Regions from separate parts of the Mesorhizobium sp. B2-4-7 genome, predicted to be linked through region 3. Evidence: riboswitches for the same ligand, from Rfam matches in the RefSeq annotation. Region 3 holds a riboswitch; each other region holds the start of a gene.
The links. A riboswitch is a leader RNA that binds a small molecule or an ion and turns the genes downstream of it on or off. The one in region 3 is predicted to bind cobalamin.
Positions count from the first base shown of each region.

Region 1 (4,594 bases), 450 kb from region 3:
GAAATCTTCCATGACGCCGAGATGCCCGCCGATGCGGTCGGCAGGGTCGAGCGGCGGCACCGCTACCGGCACGACCTTGTCGAGCAGGCCTTCGCGTTCCGGCAACACGGCTTCGGCCTTCAACTCGTCATGACCATCCCAGGTCAGGCTGCCGCGTTCGCCGACGATGCGCCAACTGCCTTCCCAACTGGTGCGGAAACCGTCGGCGCACCAACTGCCGCGATAGGTGAACATCTTGCCCTGGCCGAGCTCGAAGGTGGCGCTTGCGGACGATCCCTGCCGGTACCAGGAATTGGCCGGCTCCCATTCCCGGCAATACACTTCGGTCGGCTCGCCATCGACCATGTAGCGGGCGGCGTCGAATGTATGGATCGCCATGTCGAGCAGCAGCACATGGCGCATGCCTTCGCGGAAACCGCCGAAATGCGGCGCAATGAAAAAATCGGCATGGATGCTGGTCGCAGCGCCGATGGCGCCGGAGCCGAGGAAGCGCCGGATGCGCCGGACGTTGGCGACGTAGCGGCGGTTCTGCACCACGGCATGGACGCGCCGGGCGCGCCGCGCATCGTCGATGATGGCGCGCGCATTGTCCGGGCTGTCGGCCAGCGGCTTTTCCGTCAACAGATGACAGCCATGGGCAAAGGCCGAATTCGCCACGGCGCGACGGGCGGCAGGCACGACCACGTCGAACACCGCATCGGGTCTGGTCTGGGAGAGAACGACGTCGAGATCGGTCCCGATCGCGACCCCGGCGAGGTCGTATTCGCGTGCCCGCTGGCGCGCCCTGTCGGCGTCGAGGTCGACGAGACCGACGATCTTGACGGCAGGGGATTGGCTGATGGCCTCGAGCCAGGTTTTGCTCATGGCTCCGCACCCGACCAGGACGACGTGCATCATCCAGCGCTCCTCCGGCCAACCCCTCCTGGCTGGCACCCACGGCAGTCCGTAAATGACTTCCGTAAACGTTTACGATGACACACCCGATGGCATATATTGTCAATCGGATTTGTACCGTCGGCTCTGAAACGCCTTGGCCGCACGACCGGCTGGTGCTAGCCAGAAGCAGGAGGGGGAGGTCTTGGCGTCCAGCATTCACGATCTTGCGCGGCACCTGAACATTTCGATCGGTACGGTCTCGCGCGCGCTTAACGGGCGCGCCGACGTGAACGCCGAGACACGCCAGCGCGTGCTCGAGGCGGCCCGGAAGCTCAATTATTCACCGAACCACTCGGGCAGGAACCTACGCCGCGGCACCACCCATGCCGTGGCTTTCATGCTGCAGCCGCATCCGGGCGACCAGCAGTATGGCGAGCCGTTCTTCATTCCGTTCCTCACCGGACTGCAAGCGACATTGGCCGAGTGCGGGCTGGACCTGATCATCGTCATGGGCGCGCCGGCGGATTATCAACAGGAGCGGCTGCGCCGCGTCGTCGAGACGCGTCGTGCCGATGCCGTCGTACTGGCCTGGACGCGGCGCGAGGACGATCGCATCGACTATCTGAGCAAGGCCGGCTTTCCCTTCGCGACGCTCGGCCGAAGCCGGTCCGGCGACGACAGCTATCCCTCTCTGGATCTGGATTTCGAGAAGGCGGGCGCCGATGCGGTCGACCGGCTGGTTGCGCGTGGCCACCGCCGCATCGCCGCCATCCGGCCGTCGCTTGACCTGAATTTCGGTTATCTGTTTCTGGAGGGTTATTGCAAGGCGCTGCGGCGGCACCGCATCGAAGTCGATCCCGGCCTGATTGTGGACGGTTTTATCAACGAAGCCGGTGGCTACGCGGTGACACCGCAAGTCATGCGGTCGAAGGATCCGCCGACCGCGATTATCTTCAACAACGACTCGATGGCGCTCGGCGGCTGCAAAGCGCTCGCCGAAATGGGGATCAAGCCCGGGCAGGATGTCGCGGTGATCGTCATCGTCGACACGCCGCTCTGCCGTTATTTCTCGCCGGCGCTGACCGGCTTTCGTCCGAGCCTTGACCCGATGGGGCGGCGGCTCGGCGAAATCCTGCTCGCCTCGCTCCCGGCTTTCGCCGGCGCGAAAGGGCCAGAGATCATTCGCGAGGTCTGGCCGCTGGAACTGGTGGCGCGCGATAGTGATTGACCACACGTTTGTATCGTTATAACAGAACATGCATCGACCTTGCCTCGACGCTGCCTGCATCCTAGGCTGCGACTCGTGATGGTCCCCGCGCCGCAAGGCGAGGGGTGAAAAGGGAACATGGTGAGGCCCGATTTTCGGGTCGAAGCCATGGCTGCCCCCGCAACTGTAAGCGGCGAGCAAAATCCGAGAAGCCACTGGCCGGCAAGGCTGGGAAGGCAGGATGGCGCAACGACCCGCGAGCCAGGAGACCTGCCATCTGCATGGGTTGACCGGACGGGGTGTGCCGGGAGGAGACGCGGGGTTCGGTCTTGTCGACCGGTTCAAGCCAGCTTCCTTCCGTCGCCATTTTTGAAAGTGACGGAAGTTGGACGGCTCCATCGATCGCATTCACTGCATTCCCATGCATCGCATCATCGTGTGCACGCTTTGCCGCGATATCGCCACCGAGGTGAATTCAGGCCAGCGTCCGGCAGGATTGGCAAGCAAGACGCTGGCCCGTATTCCGGCAGGCCCTGCAAGGAATTGCCCATGACCGCGCCGCTTCTCGAGGCCCGCGACCTGGCCGCGGCGGCGGATGGCCTGCATCTGGTGCATCCGGTCAGCCTTTCGGTGGCGGCGGGCGACCGTCTCGCCATCATCGGTCCCAACGGCGCCGGCAAGACGACATTGCTGCGCATGCTGTCGGGCATGCTGCGGCCGAGTTCGGGCGAAGTGAAGCTCACCGGGCGCCTGCTGGACAGGATTTCGACCGCCGAGCGGGCGCTGCACATCGCCGTCGTCGGCCAGACCGATCAACCGGATCCACGGCTGGCGGTGATCGATTATGTCGAGCTCGGCCGGGTTCCGCATACCGGCCGCAGGCACAGGAGCGAGGAACGCGACATTGTCGTCGAGGCGCTGCGTCGGACCGGGCTGTTGCCGCTGCTTGGCCGCACCATCGGCTCGCTGTCGGGCGGCGAGCGCCAGCGCGCCCAGCTTGCCCGCGCCATCGCACAGGAGCCGAAGATCCTGTTCCTCGACGAGCCGACCAACCATCTCGACCCGCGGGCGCGCAGCGAGTTGCTCGAACTGGTTGCAGGCCTCGGCATGACCGTGATCGCGGTGCTGCACGATCTGGCGCTGGTGACGCCTTTCGCCACCAGGGTCGCGGTGATGAGCCATGGCCGGTTGCATGTGCTGGCGCCGCCACGCGAAGCACTCACTCAGCAGCTGATCCGCGAGATCTTCGGTGTCGACGTCTTTAGGTTGCGCCACCCGACGGAGGACCGCGAGCTGACGGTGTTCGAGGTTCCGAACCGTGCCGCGCCATCTTCGTGAGCGCAGATCCAATTCCCGTGCAACGAAGGAGCAACATCCGTGAAACGCCTTGCCGTATCTCTTGCCTTCTCCCTGCTGGCCTCTACGGCCTTCGCCTTTCCGGTGACGGTCGACAGCTGCGGCAAGTCGCTGACCTTCGACGCGCCTCCAAAGCGCGCTGTCATTCACGATCTCAACATGGCCGAGATGGCCTTCGCCCTGAAGCTGCAGCCGTCGATCGTCGGCCTGACCGGCATCACCGGATGGTACAAGGTCGGCCCCGAATTCAAGGCCGAGCAAGGCTCGATCCCGGAACTGGCGCCCAAATATCCGACGCTGGAAAACCTGGTCGCTGTCGAGCCCGACTTCTTCTTCGCCGGTTGGTACTACGGCATGAAGCCGGGCGGCGAGGTGACGCCCGATACGCTGGCGCAACACGGCATCAAGACCCTGGTGCTGACGGAAAGCTGCGTCCATCTCGACAAGAACCGCCCCGCCGCTTCGATGGACCTGCTCTATGGCGATGTCGAGAAGCTGGGCAAGATCTTCGGCAAGGAGGCCGAAGCGGATAAGCTCGTCTCCGGCTGGAAGGCGCAGCTCGCCGAAATCACGGCCAAGGTCGGCGCCCGCAGGGGAACGCGCGTGTTCCTCTATGATTCCGGCGAGGACAAGCCGTTCACATCAGGCAAGTTCGCCATTCCCAACGCCATGATTTCCGCGGCCGGCGGCGACAACATCATGGCCGACATGGACACCAGCTGGGGCAACACGGATTGGGAGACGGTGGCCTCGCGCAATCCGCAATTCCTCATCCTGCTCGACTATCAGGATGGCGGCGGCTACCGGAAGCTGCTCGATTTCCTGAAAGCGCATCCGGCAATGAAGGAGACGGACGCGGTCAGGAACGAACGCTTCGCGGCGCTTCGCTATGCCGAACTGACACCCGGGCCGGCCAATATCGACGCGATCGGCAAGATTGCCAGGGCGATGCATCCGGAAGCGTTTTAACCGGGAACATGACTTTGCGGCACAAGGCATTCCTATTGGCCATGACGGCGGCGGCGTTGGCAATCGCCGCGTTCGCGCTGCTGTCGATCGCCTATGGCTCGACGATGATTCCGTTGGGCGACGTCGTTGCAGCACTTGGCCATGCGATCGGATTGAAGGGGCATGACGTGTCCGGCCCGGTCGGCA
Region 1 covers NZ_VFVH01000001.1:214,720-219,313, reverse strand. The annotation lists gene FJ946_RS01065 (Gfo/Idh/MocA family oxidoreductase) at 1-897, opposite strand, end outside; gene FJ946_RS01060 (LacI family DNA-binding transcriptional regulator) at 1,079-2,104, shown strand; cobalamin riboswitch at 2,167-2,376, shown strand; gene FJ946_RS01055 (ABC transporter ATP-binding protein) at 2,633-3,421, shown strand; gene FJ946_RS01050 (ABC transporter substrate-binding protein) at 3,461-4,408, shown strand; gene FJ946_RS01045 (iron ABC transporter permease) at 4,417-4,594, shown strand, end outside.
Region 1: it holds a riboswitch for cobalamin, as region 3 does, so the genes downstream of both, FJ946_RS01055 (ABC transporter ATP-binding protein) here and bluB (5,6-dimethylbenzimidazole synthase) in region 3, are expected to answer to the same signal.

Region 2 (4,594 bases), on a different contig from region 3:
CGGCAGGACAGAGGGGGGTGCCTCGCGCAAACCTGTCTCGCCTTCGGCTTTGCCCCAAGCTGCTTCTACGGCAGCAATTGCTGCGCCCGGCAATTCCGTTGAGAAGGCAAGGTACTCATCCAACTCCAACCCAGCCTTGCTGCGCTCCAGCGCATCCAGCAACGCACGCGACGTTTGGGGAATTCCCTCAACTACATAGCCCTGTTCCTGGAGGTCGTGCAGCATCGCCAGCACGCTGGATGGCACATCCAACCCGACCGCATAGCCGGTGCGGCCGGGAGCGCTCGGGTAATCGGGGATCAGAATGGCGACCTTGCGCTCGGCGCGCGGCGTTTCCCGAAGCCTGATGAAGGCCGCGACCCGGTCCGCCACCTGTTCGACGCGATCGGGCTCCGGCCGGTTGGCAAAGGCGCGGTGGCCGAGCGCGGGGTCGGTCTCGCTTTCGCCCTTGAACGAAACGGCGCCGGCGAGGATGCGGCCGTCCAGTTCGGGCAGAACGACATGCATGGCGAGGTCGGCGGGGGCCAGCCCGCGCTGGTTCTTCTCCCATACGTCGCGGCGGGTGGTGGCGACGATGACCTGGAAGACGGGAACGCCGGCGCGGTCGAACAGGGTTTCGACGCCGGGTTCGGCGCCGGACGCGAAAGCGGTCGCGGTGATGATGGCGGCGGGCTTGGGCTGGGCAATCGCGGTTTCAACAAAAGCCAGAGATTCCGGGTCTTTCAGGCTGGAGACAAAGATCGGCACCGGCAGCATGCCGCGCTGCCGTAGCGCCTCGAAAAGCGCGTCGATGGGCGCGACATCGGCGGCGAGCAGCATCGAGCGGTAGAAGAGGATGGGAATCACGGGTGGGTTGACGTTGCCGGCGTCGAGTTCCGTCACACCCCCCTCTGTCCTACCGGACATCTCCCCCGCAAGGGGGGAGATTGCTCTTTCATCGACGATTTCGCCTATCGCGGATGGTCGAGATAAATCCCTGTCCAAGGGGACAGAAGAGGAGCCGGCCTTGATGACAGCCGATCTCCCCCCTTGCGGAGGAGATGTCCTGCCGGACAGAGGGGGGTGTGAAGGATCGTCAACATTCGATAAGTACGGCTTCTCCACGACTCCGCGCCCCGGCTCATAAAACCCGGCTTTCGGCACGCTTACCGGCTCGGCAATCTCGCCATCAGACCCCGCCAACCGCGCCAGCCTGCGCACCAGCGCGCTCATATTGGCCGGGCCGCCCTGGCGGAAATAATTGAGCAGCCCGTCCAGTTCCTCGCGCGGCAGCGTCGAGGCTTCGATCAGCCTGATATCCTCGTCGTGGCTTTCACCGGGAAGTAGTGCCAGCTTTATGCCGCGCTCACGGGCAACCACGGCCAACTGGTCGCAGCCGTAGCGCCACCACTCGTAACCGCCGAGAATACGCACCAGAATGACTTTGGCGTGACGGGCGACGCTGTCGATCCAGAGGTCGACGGACATGGGGTGGCGCAGGTCGCGCAGCGCGGCCAGCCGCATCGTGGGCAGCCGATCGGCGTCGCCTTTCCAGGCCGCTGCCAGTCCGGCCAGGTCGCTGTCCGTAAAGGACAGCGCCACCATTTCCGCCGGCGTCTGCCGCAGATCGACCGGCTCGGCGAGATCGTCGAGCGAGGCGGATGTGGTGGTGAGGATGTGCATCGCGGTCGGTGTTGCCTCAGCCGGCGAGGATATGCTCGATCGCCGGGCGGTTCAGCCCCTTGAGGCCGATGACGACCAGGCGCGAGCGGCGGTCGTCGTCAGCCGTCCAGGCGCGGTCATAATAATGATTGACGCGCGGACCGACCGCCTGCAGCAACAGCCGCATCGGCTTGCCGCCGACCTCGACGAAGCCTTTCACCCGCAGCACGTTCTCCTGTTCGGCGGCGGTCGCGACGCGCTTTGCCAGGTCGTCCGGGTTGGCGATCGAGGGGATGTCGACGATGAACGTATCGAAGTCGTCGTGCTCGTGGTCGAAGGCGCCGTCATGATGGGACTTGCGGTTCTCGATGTCGTCCTCGACGGCGAGGCCTAGCCCGAGCAGCACGGACGGATCGACCTTGCCATGAGCCGTCGGCACGACCTTCACGGCGCGGGCGGAGTGTTCGCCAATGATGGCGTTGGCGCGAGCCGAACCTGCGGCATCCATCAGGTCGCTCTTCGACAGGATGATGAGGTCGGCGCAGGCGATCTGGTCCTCGAACACCTCCTCGACGGGGTCGTCGTGGTCCAGTGTCTGGTCCTGCGCGCGTTGCGCCTGCAGGGCGTCCATGTCGTTGGCGACGCGCCCCTCGGCCAATGCCGGACCGTCGACCACGGCGATTACGCCGTCGACTGTCACCCGGCTCTTCACTGTCGGCCACTGGAAGGCCTGGACCAGCGGCTTGGGCAGAGCCAAGCCTGAGGTCTCGATCAGGATGTGGTCGACCTTCGGCGTCAGCGACAGGATCTGGTCGAGCGCCGGGACGAAATCGTCGGCGACGGTGCAGCAGATGCAGCCATTGGCCAGTTCGACGATGTTTTCCTCCGGGCAGGTGTCGATGCCGCAGCCCTTGAGGATCTCGCCGTCGATTCCGATGTCGCCGAATTCGTTGACGATGATGGCGATCCGCTTGCCGCCCGCGTTCTCCAGGAGATGGCGGACCAGCGTGGTCTTGCCGGCACCCAGGAAGCCGGTGACCACGGTACAGGGGACGCGGGAGAGAGTGGCGGCGGAAACTGCGGCGGTCATGATCAGTCCTTCAGCATGTCGAGGGGAGGAATGCGGGCGACGAGGCCGCGCTTGAGGGAATCCGGGCGACCACGCCACGGAATGAGGCCGTTGGTCGAAGCGGCGAAGAGTTTCGCGCCGGTGACGAGATCGGCGCCGCTGGCGATGTTCAGGTCGCCGAAGACATAACTCCAGCAGCCGTCGCGAAGAATCGCCGCACTGAGACGGCGCTTGCAGTTGCCGAGGCATTCGACGGTGCGGACACGGACATTGTCGGCCGTTGCGGCTTGGCGCGTATCTTGAGCCAAAACTTCGCCGGCGCGGGGATGGGCATCGGAACCGGTCTCGTCGCGGCAGGAAGCGCAGATGATAACAGTGACGCCGGCCAAGGCGTCGCTATCGCCAGACAAGTCGCTATCGCCAGACAAAATGTCCGCTGTTTCAGCCGGGAAACTGCTGTCGCGTTCCAAATCGGGCTCCTTGCCCGGAAAACCCGCCGGGCGATCGGATTCTTATGTCTCAGACGGCAGGTCTCCTGGCTCGCGGGTCATCGCCTTCGTGCCGCCTTCCCGGGACCGTCCCAGTGGTTTTCGGCCTTGGCTCGTCGCTTACAGTTGCGGGGACAGCCGCGGATTTGAAATCGAGATTTCGCACCGCATTCCCTCTTGGCTCCTCCCTTTGCCGAGAGGAGACCGTCTGGAATGGATTTAGGCTCTTGCAGGCGGCGGTGTCAACGCGCGTCTACGACACGGCAATGTCGGCGAGCGGCTGCCCAAGGTCGCCGGCGGGCGTAACCTCGATCCGTTCGAGGCCGAGCCAGCCCTGCATCTGCGTCAATTCCTGGAAGAGTTGCGCGGCGGTTTCAGGCGGCGCGCTGGGCTCGGCATAGGCCGCGTGGACGCGTAGCACGCTGGCCGGCCGGTCGGCCTTGAGGTCGACGCGCGCCACGATCCTGTCGCCGAGCAGGAACGGCAGGACGTAATAGCCGTATTGCCGTTTTTCGGCAGGGGTGTAGATTTCTATGCGGTAGTGGAAATCGAACAGCCGCTCCGTGCGCGAGCGCTCGAAAACGACCGGATCGAACGGCGCCAGCAAGGCGCGGGCCTCGATTTTTCGTGGAATACGGGCCTCCTTATGGAGGTAAGCCGGTTTGTTCCAGCCCTCGACACGCACCGGCACCAGCTCGCCTGTTTCAACCAGCTCCTCCAGCCGGCCCTTCATGTCGGCCGGCGACAGGCGGAAATAGTCGCGCAGGTCGCTTGCTGTCGCGACGCCATGAGCGCGGGCGGATATCCGCAGCAATTCCCGATGCGCGTCCTCGGCAGACGGCACCGGCAGATCGAGGATCGCCCGCGGCAGTACGCGCTCGGGCAAATCATAGAAGCGTTCGAAGCCACGGCGGTGCGCGGTGGTGATGCGTCCTGCCCAGAACAGCCATTCGAAGGCATGCTTGGCGTGGCTCCAGCCCCACCAGCCGCCGGATCCTTTCTGGCCTTCGAGCGCGGAAGCGGCGATCGGGCCGCGCTCCGCGACCTCGCGGTAGATCTCTTCTATATAGGCGGCGTGCTCGCGGCCCCATTTGGCGAGACCCAGATACATTTCATCGCCACGCTCGGCGCGCTGCATGCGCCAACGCATCAGGGGATAGGTCTCGACCGGCAGGAAGGAAGCCTCGTGCGCCCAGTATTCGAAAACCGTGCGCTTGCGCGTGACGGCGGCGTTGTCGAGCAAGGCGAACGGGTAGGGACCAAGGCGCGAATAGAGCGGCATGTAGTGAGCGCGCACCACCGCGCTGACGGAATCGATCTGCAGCAGGCCGGTACGCGAGAGCACACGGGCGAAGTGGCGTCGGTCGGGCGTGCCGGCGGGGCGGGGATCAGTGAA
Region 2 covers NZ_VFVH01000006.1:107,573-112,166, reverse strand. The annotation lists gene FJ946_RS17940 (cobaltochelatase subunit CobN) at 1-1,662, opposite strand, end outside; gene cobW (cobalamin biosynthesis protein CobW) at 1,679-2,731, opposite strand; gene FJ946_RS17930 (DUF1636 family protein) at 2,734-3,180, opposite strand; cobalamin riboswitch at 3,218-3,422, opposite strand; gene FJ946_RS17925 (winged helix-turn-helix domain-containing protein) at 3,452-4,594, opposite strand, start outside.
Region 2: it holds a riboswitch for cobalamin, as region 3 does, so the genes downstream of both, FJ946_RS17930 (DUF1636 family protein) here and bluB (5,6-dimethylbenzimidazole synthase) in region 3, are expected to answer to the same signal.

Region 3 (4,594 bases):
CGGCGCCATGGCGACCGGCAGGCGCGCCATGAAGCCTGCAGCGGCAAAGCCCTTGGCGCCAGGGGCTCGAAAGATCTCGGAATAGGGGTTCTGCATGGTCCGTTCCTCGACAAAAGGCGATTCGGAAATTACATACGATGCGTATGAATACTAAATAGATCATACGTCGCGTATGTCAATTGGCATACGTGACGTATGTGGATAAGGCCAGAAGAGATGCACAAGCCCCGCAGGGAAATGATCGCCGAAACGCGCGCCAAATTGATTGCCGCGGCCCGGCATGCGTTCGGAACGATCGGTTATGCCGAGGCATCGATGGATGATTTCACCGCATCGGCCGGGCTGACGCGCGGTGCGCTCTATCATCATTTCGGGGACAAGAAGGGGCTTTTGCAGGCGGTTATCGCCGAGATAGACGCCGAGATGGCGGCACGGGTGAATGAGGTTGCAGCGAAAGCACCGACCCGCTGGCAAAGCTTCGTCGACGAATGCACGAGCTACATCGAAATGGCGCTGGAGCCGGAAATCCAGCGCATCATGTTTCGGGACGGTCCGGCCGTGCTGGGGGATCCCGCGCAATGGCCGAACGCCAATGCCTGCGTCGCGTCGATGACCGATCACCTGACGACGCTGCAGGGCGACGGGGTGGTTGTCCCGGGCGTAGACCCCGAGACCGCGGCACGGCTGATCAACGGGGCGAGCAGCCAGGCGGCGCAGCGGATCGCCAATTCGAACGACCCGGAAGCGACGTCGAAGACCGTGGTGGCGGCATTCAAGCAACTGCTCGAAGGATTGTTGAGGAAGGATGCCGGAGCCGCCTGACGACGGCAGGCCGCCGGCAGCGCGCTGCGCATGCCGTATCGGCAATCAAATCAAGGGTTTGTCAGACTTTTCGCATGTTGCCGCCTTGAGGCGTGCGATCGTTGATTTGAGCGGAACTTCGCCCTGTCCGCAAAACGTCTCGCTCATGATCAGCTCGGGCAGCGGCAGCCGCCGCCCCCAGCCATGTGTTTCGAGGTCCGGTTTCGGCGCGAACTCCGAGACACGGCCGACACAGAGATAGGCCACCGGCGTCACATGCCCGGGAATCGACAGAAGGTCTTTCAACGCCTGCGCCTCGATAATGCTGACCCAGCCGACGCCGACGCCTTCGGCGCGCGCCGCCAGCCAGAAATTCTGCACCGCGCAGACCGTGCTGTAGAGATCCATCTCGGGATTGTGCCAGCGTCCCAGCGGCGAACCCTGTGAGCGTCGGCGGTCGCAGGTGATACAGATATTGAGCGCGCTTTCGCAGATGCCTTCCAGCTTGAGCTTGCGGTAGAGCGCCCGCCGCTCTTCCTCGATCGCCGGCAATTCCTGCTCGCGCGCCGCGAGGAACAGGTCGCGCACCTGTTCCCGTCGTTCGGTGCCACGAATGACGATGAAATTCCATGGCTGCATGAAGCCGACCGATGGCGCGTGATGGGCGGCAAGCAGCAGCCGCGCCAAGACCTCGTCGTCGACGGCCTCTGATGTAAAATGGCTGCGAACATCGCGCCGCGTGAACATGGCGCGGTAGACCGCATCGCGCGCCATCTGGTCGAATCCGTCACCCACGGGGATGGTCATATTGTCCGGCATCGCTTGTCCCCTTGCGATTGCAATCAACTGCCGTCCGCCTGACCATGCGGATGACGATGCCTGCCAGGCCGGTCTTCTGGCTCGGGATCAACCCGCATCCGGCGCCTTCCCGTCATCGACAGTGGCATTTACCGGCGCGGTCCCCCTTACAGCGTTGGGCACGCCACGGTATCAAACCGTGTTCCCGATTCTCCCGCTCGCGGCGGGCACCAGGCAGTGGCCGGGACTTTACGACGAAGCCCCTGCGCCGCCAATCCCCGCGGCGACGCGAACGGACGCAAGCGCGATTTTCCCCAACCATCAGGCCGCAACGCATGGCCATCGCCGCGCCAGGGCACTAGATAGGGAGCATGGCCACTCGTCTCTACACCCATCCGATCTTCCTCGAGCACATCACGCCACCCGGCCATCCGGAGCGGCCGGACCGCTTGCGCGCAATCGAGCGCGTGCTCGACGACGAGGCTTTTGCCGCGCTCGATCGCCTCGAGGCGCCACAAGGCGACGAGGCCACCATTCTCTACGCGCATCCCGAGGATTTCGTCGAGCGGGTACGCGCCGCCATTCCCGATACGGGCATCGCCCGCATAGATGCCGACACAACGGCCAGCCCGAAGAGCTGGCAAGCGGCGATCACCGCGATCGGCGCCGCCAACGCCGCCGTCGACGACGTCTTTGCCGGCAGGGCAGACAACGTTTTCGTCGCCGCCCGGCCGCCCGGCCATCATGCGGAGAAAGCGACGGCGATGGGCTTCTGCCTGTTCAACACGGCGGCCATCGCCGCACGTTATGCACAGCGCAAACACGATATCGAACGCGTCGCCATCGTCGACTGGGACGTGCATCACGGCAACGGCACGCAGGATGTTTTCTGGGACGATCCGTCCGTGCTTTATTGCTCGACGCACCAGATGCCGCTCTACCCCGGCACCGGAGCAAAGAACGAAACCGGCGCCGGCAACATCGTCAACGCGCCGCTTGCGCCGCAGACCGGCAGCGAGGCGTTCCGCGATGCCTTCCTGTCGCGCGTGCTGCCCTCGCTCGACAATTTTGCACCCGACCTGATCATCATTTCGGCCGGCTTCGACGCGCATCATCGCGATCCGCTGGCCGAGATCAACCTGACCGAGGATGATTTCGACTGGGCGACCGGCCAACTCATGCAGCGCGCGGCGCGCCACAGCGCCAACCGGCTCGTCAGCCTGCTCGAGGGCGGCTACGATCTGCAAGGATTGGCATTTTCGGTCGCCGCCCATGTCGGGCGACTGATGAAAGGATGAATGATGGCTGGTGAAATCAACGAAGACGTCAAGGCGATGAGCTTCGAACAGGCTCTCGACGCGCTGGAGAAGATCGTCGATGATCTGGAGCGTGGCGATGTGCCGCTCGACCAGTCGATCAAGATCTACGAGCGCGGCGAGGCGCTGAAGGTGCATTGCGACCGGCTGCTCAAGGCGGCCGAGGACAAGGTGGAGAAGATCAGGCTGTCCCGCGACGGCAAGCCGGTCGGGACGGAGCCGCTGGACGCGGATTGAGGCACGCAGCCGTCTCTCTGGTTTTTGACACGATCATGATTGAGGATAGAACGCGTCCCGATTGAAACGGCTCCAGGACAAGAGGAGATACGGAAGCGATGTGCAGAAACATCAAGACCCTGTTCAATTTTGATCCGCCGGCGACCAACGACGAGGTGCGCGATGCAGCCCTTCAATTCGTTCGCAAGCTGAGCGGAACGACGCGGCCTTCGAAGCAGAACCAGCACGCATTCGACCATGCCGTCGAGGCCATCGCGGCGTCGGCGCGCGAGCTTCTCGATTCGCTTGAAACCAACCAGCATCCGCGCAATCGCGAGGAGGTTGCGGCCAAGCTGCGGGCGAAGGCGGCGATCCGCTTTGCCTGATCTGGCCAGAGCAGCCATCGGCCGCTGACAAGGAGAGTTCATGAGCTTCTTTCCCGGGAAGGATCCTGAAGCCGGCGATGCCTTTGCCGGCGACCAGATCGAATTGATGGTCATTCCGAACGCCAAGGACATTGGCGGTTTTCAGGTTCGCCGCGCCTTGCCGACCGCCAAAAGGCGGCTGGTCGGTCCCTTCATCTTCTTCGACCGCATGGGCCCGGCCATCCTGCGTGCCGGTCAGGCGCTCGACGTCCGGCCGCATCCTCATATCGGCCTGTCGACGGTCACCTACCTGTTCGACGGCAGGATCAGGCATCGCGATTCGCTCGGCACCGAGATGGTGATCGAGCCGGGTGACGTGAACCTGATGACCGCCGGCCGCGGCATCGTCCATTCGGAGCGCACGCCGGAAGAACTGCGCGGCGCGCCGATGTCGATCTCGGGGCTGCAGACATGGTTGGCGCTGCCGGACGGCAAGGAGGAAGTGGCGCCGGTTTTCGAAAACACCGCTGTCGCGCGGCTTCCCGACATCGACGCGGAAGGCGTCAGCGGCCGCATCGTTATAGGCGATTTCCAGGGGCTGCGTTCCCCGGTGCGAGCCGATTCCGAGACGCTCTACGCCGACCTCAGGCTGGCGCCCGGCGCCAGCGTGAAAATCCCTGCCGACGCGGAAGAACGCGCCATCTATACGCTGGAAGGCGAGGTCTCGATTTCCGGCGACGTGTTTCCGGCGGAACGGCTGCTGGTGTTCCGGCCCGGCGACGAGATCGTCGTATCCTCACAGGCTGGTGCCCATTTCATGCTGTTCGGCGGTGCTTCGCTGGGCTCGAAGCGCTACATCTGGTGGAATTTTGTCTCGTCCTCCAAGGAGCGCATCGAACAGGCCAAGCAAGAATGGAAGACCGGCCGCTTCGACATCGTTCCCGGCGATGAGGAAGAGTTCATTCCACTGCCGGAAGGCTGAGGAAATCGACGACGGGGCGTGCCTTTCGCGTCATTTGGCAGGCATTTACTTTCGCCTGCCGGCGGCCTATCCCGCGCATGAACAGAAGCTTGGGCCTACCCGTGAACGCAACGCCG
Region 3 covers NZ_VFVH01000001.1:664,998-669,591, reverse strand. The annotation lists gene FJ946_RS03395 (MFS transporter) at 1-96, opposite strand, end outside; gene FJ946_RS03390 (TetR/AcrR family transcriptional regulator) at 217-822, shown strand; gene bluB (5,6-dimethylbenzimidazole synthase) at 868-1,620, opposite strand; cobalamin riboswitch at 1,669-1,849, opposite strand; gene FJ946_RS03380 (histone deacetylase family protein) at 1,971-2,897, shown strand; gene FJ946_RS03375 (exodeoxyribonuclease VII small subunit) at 2,901-3,152, shown strand; gene FJ946_RS03370 (DUF2277 domain-containing protein) at 3,251-3,517, shown strand; gene FJ946_RS03365 (pirin family protein) at 3,558-4,478, shown strand; gene dxs (1-deoxy-D-xylulose-5-phosphate synthase) at 4,556-4,594, shown strand, end outside.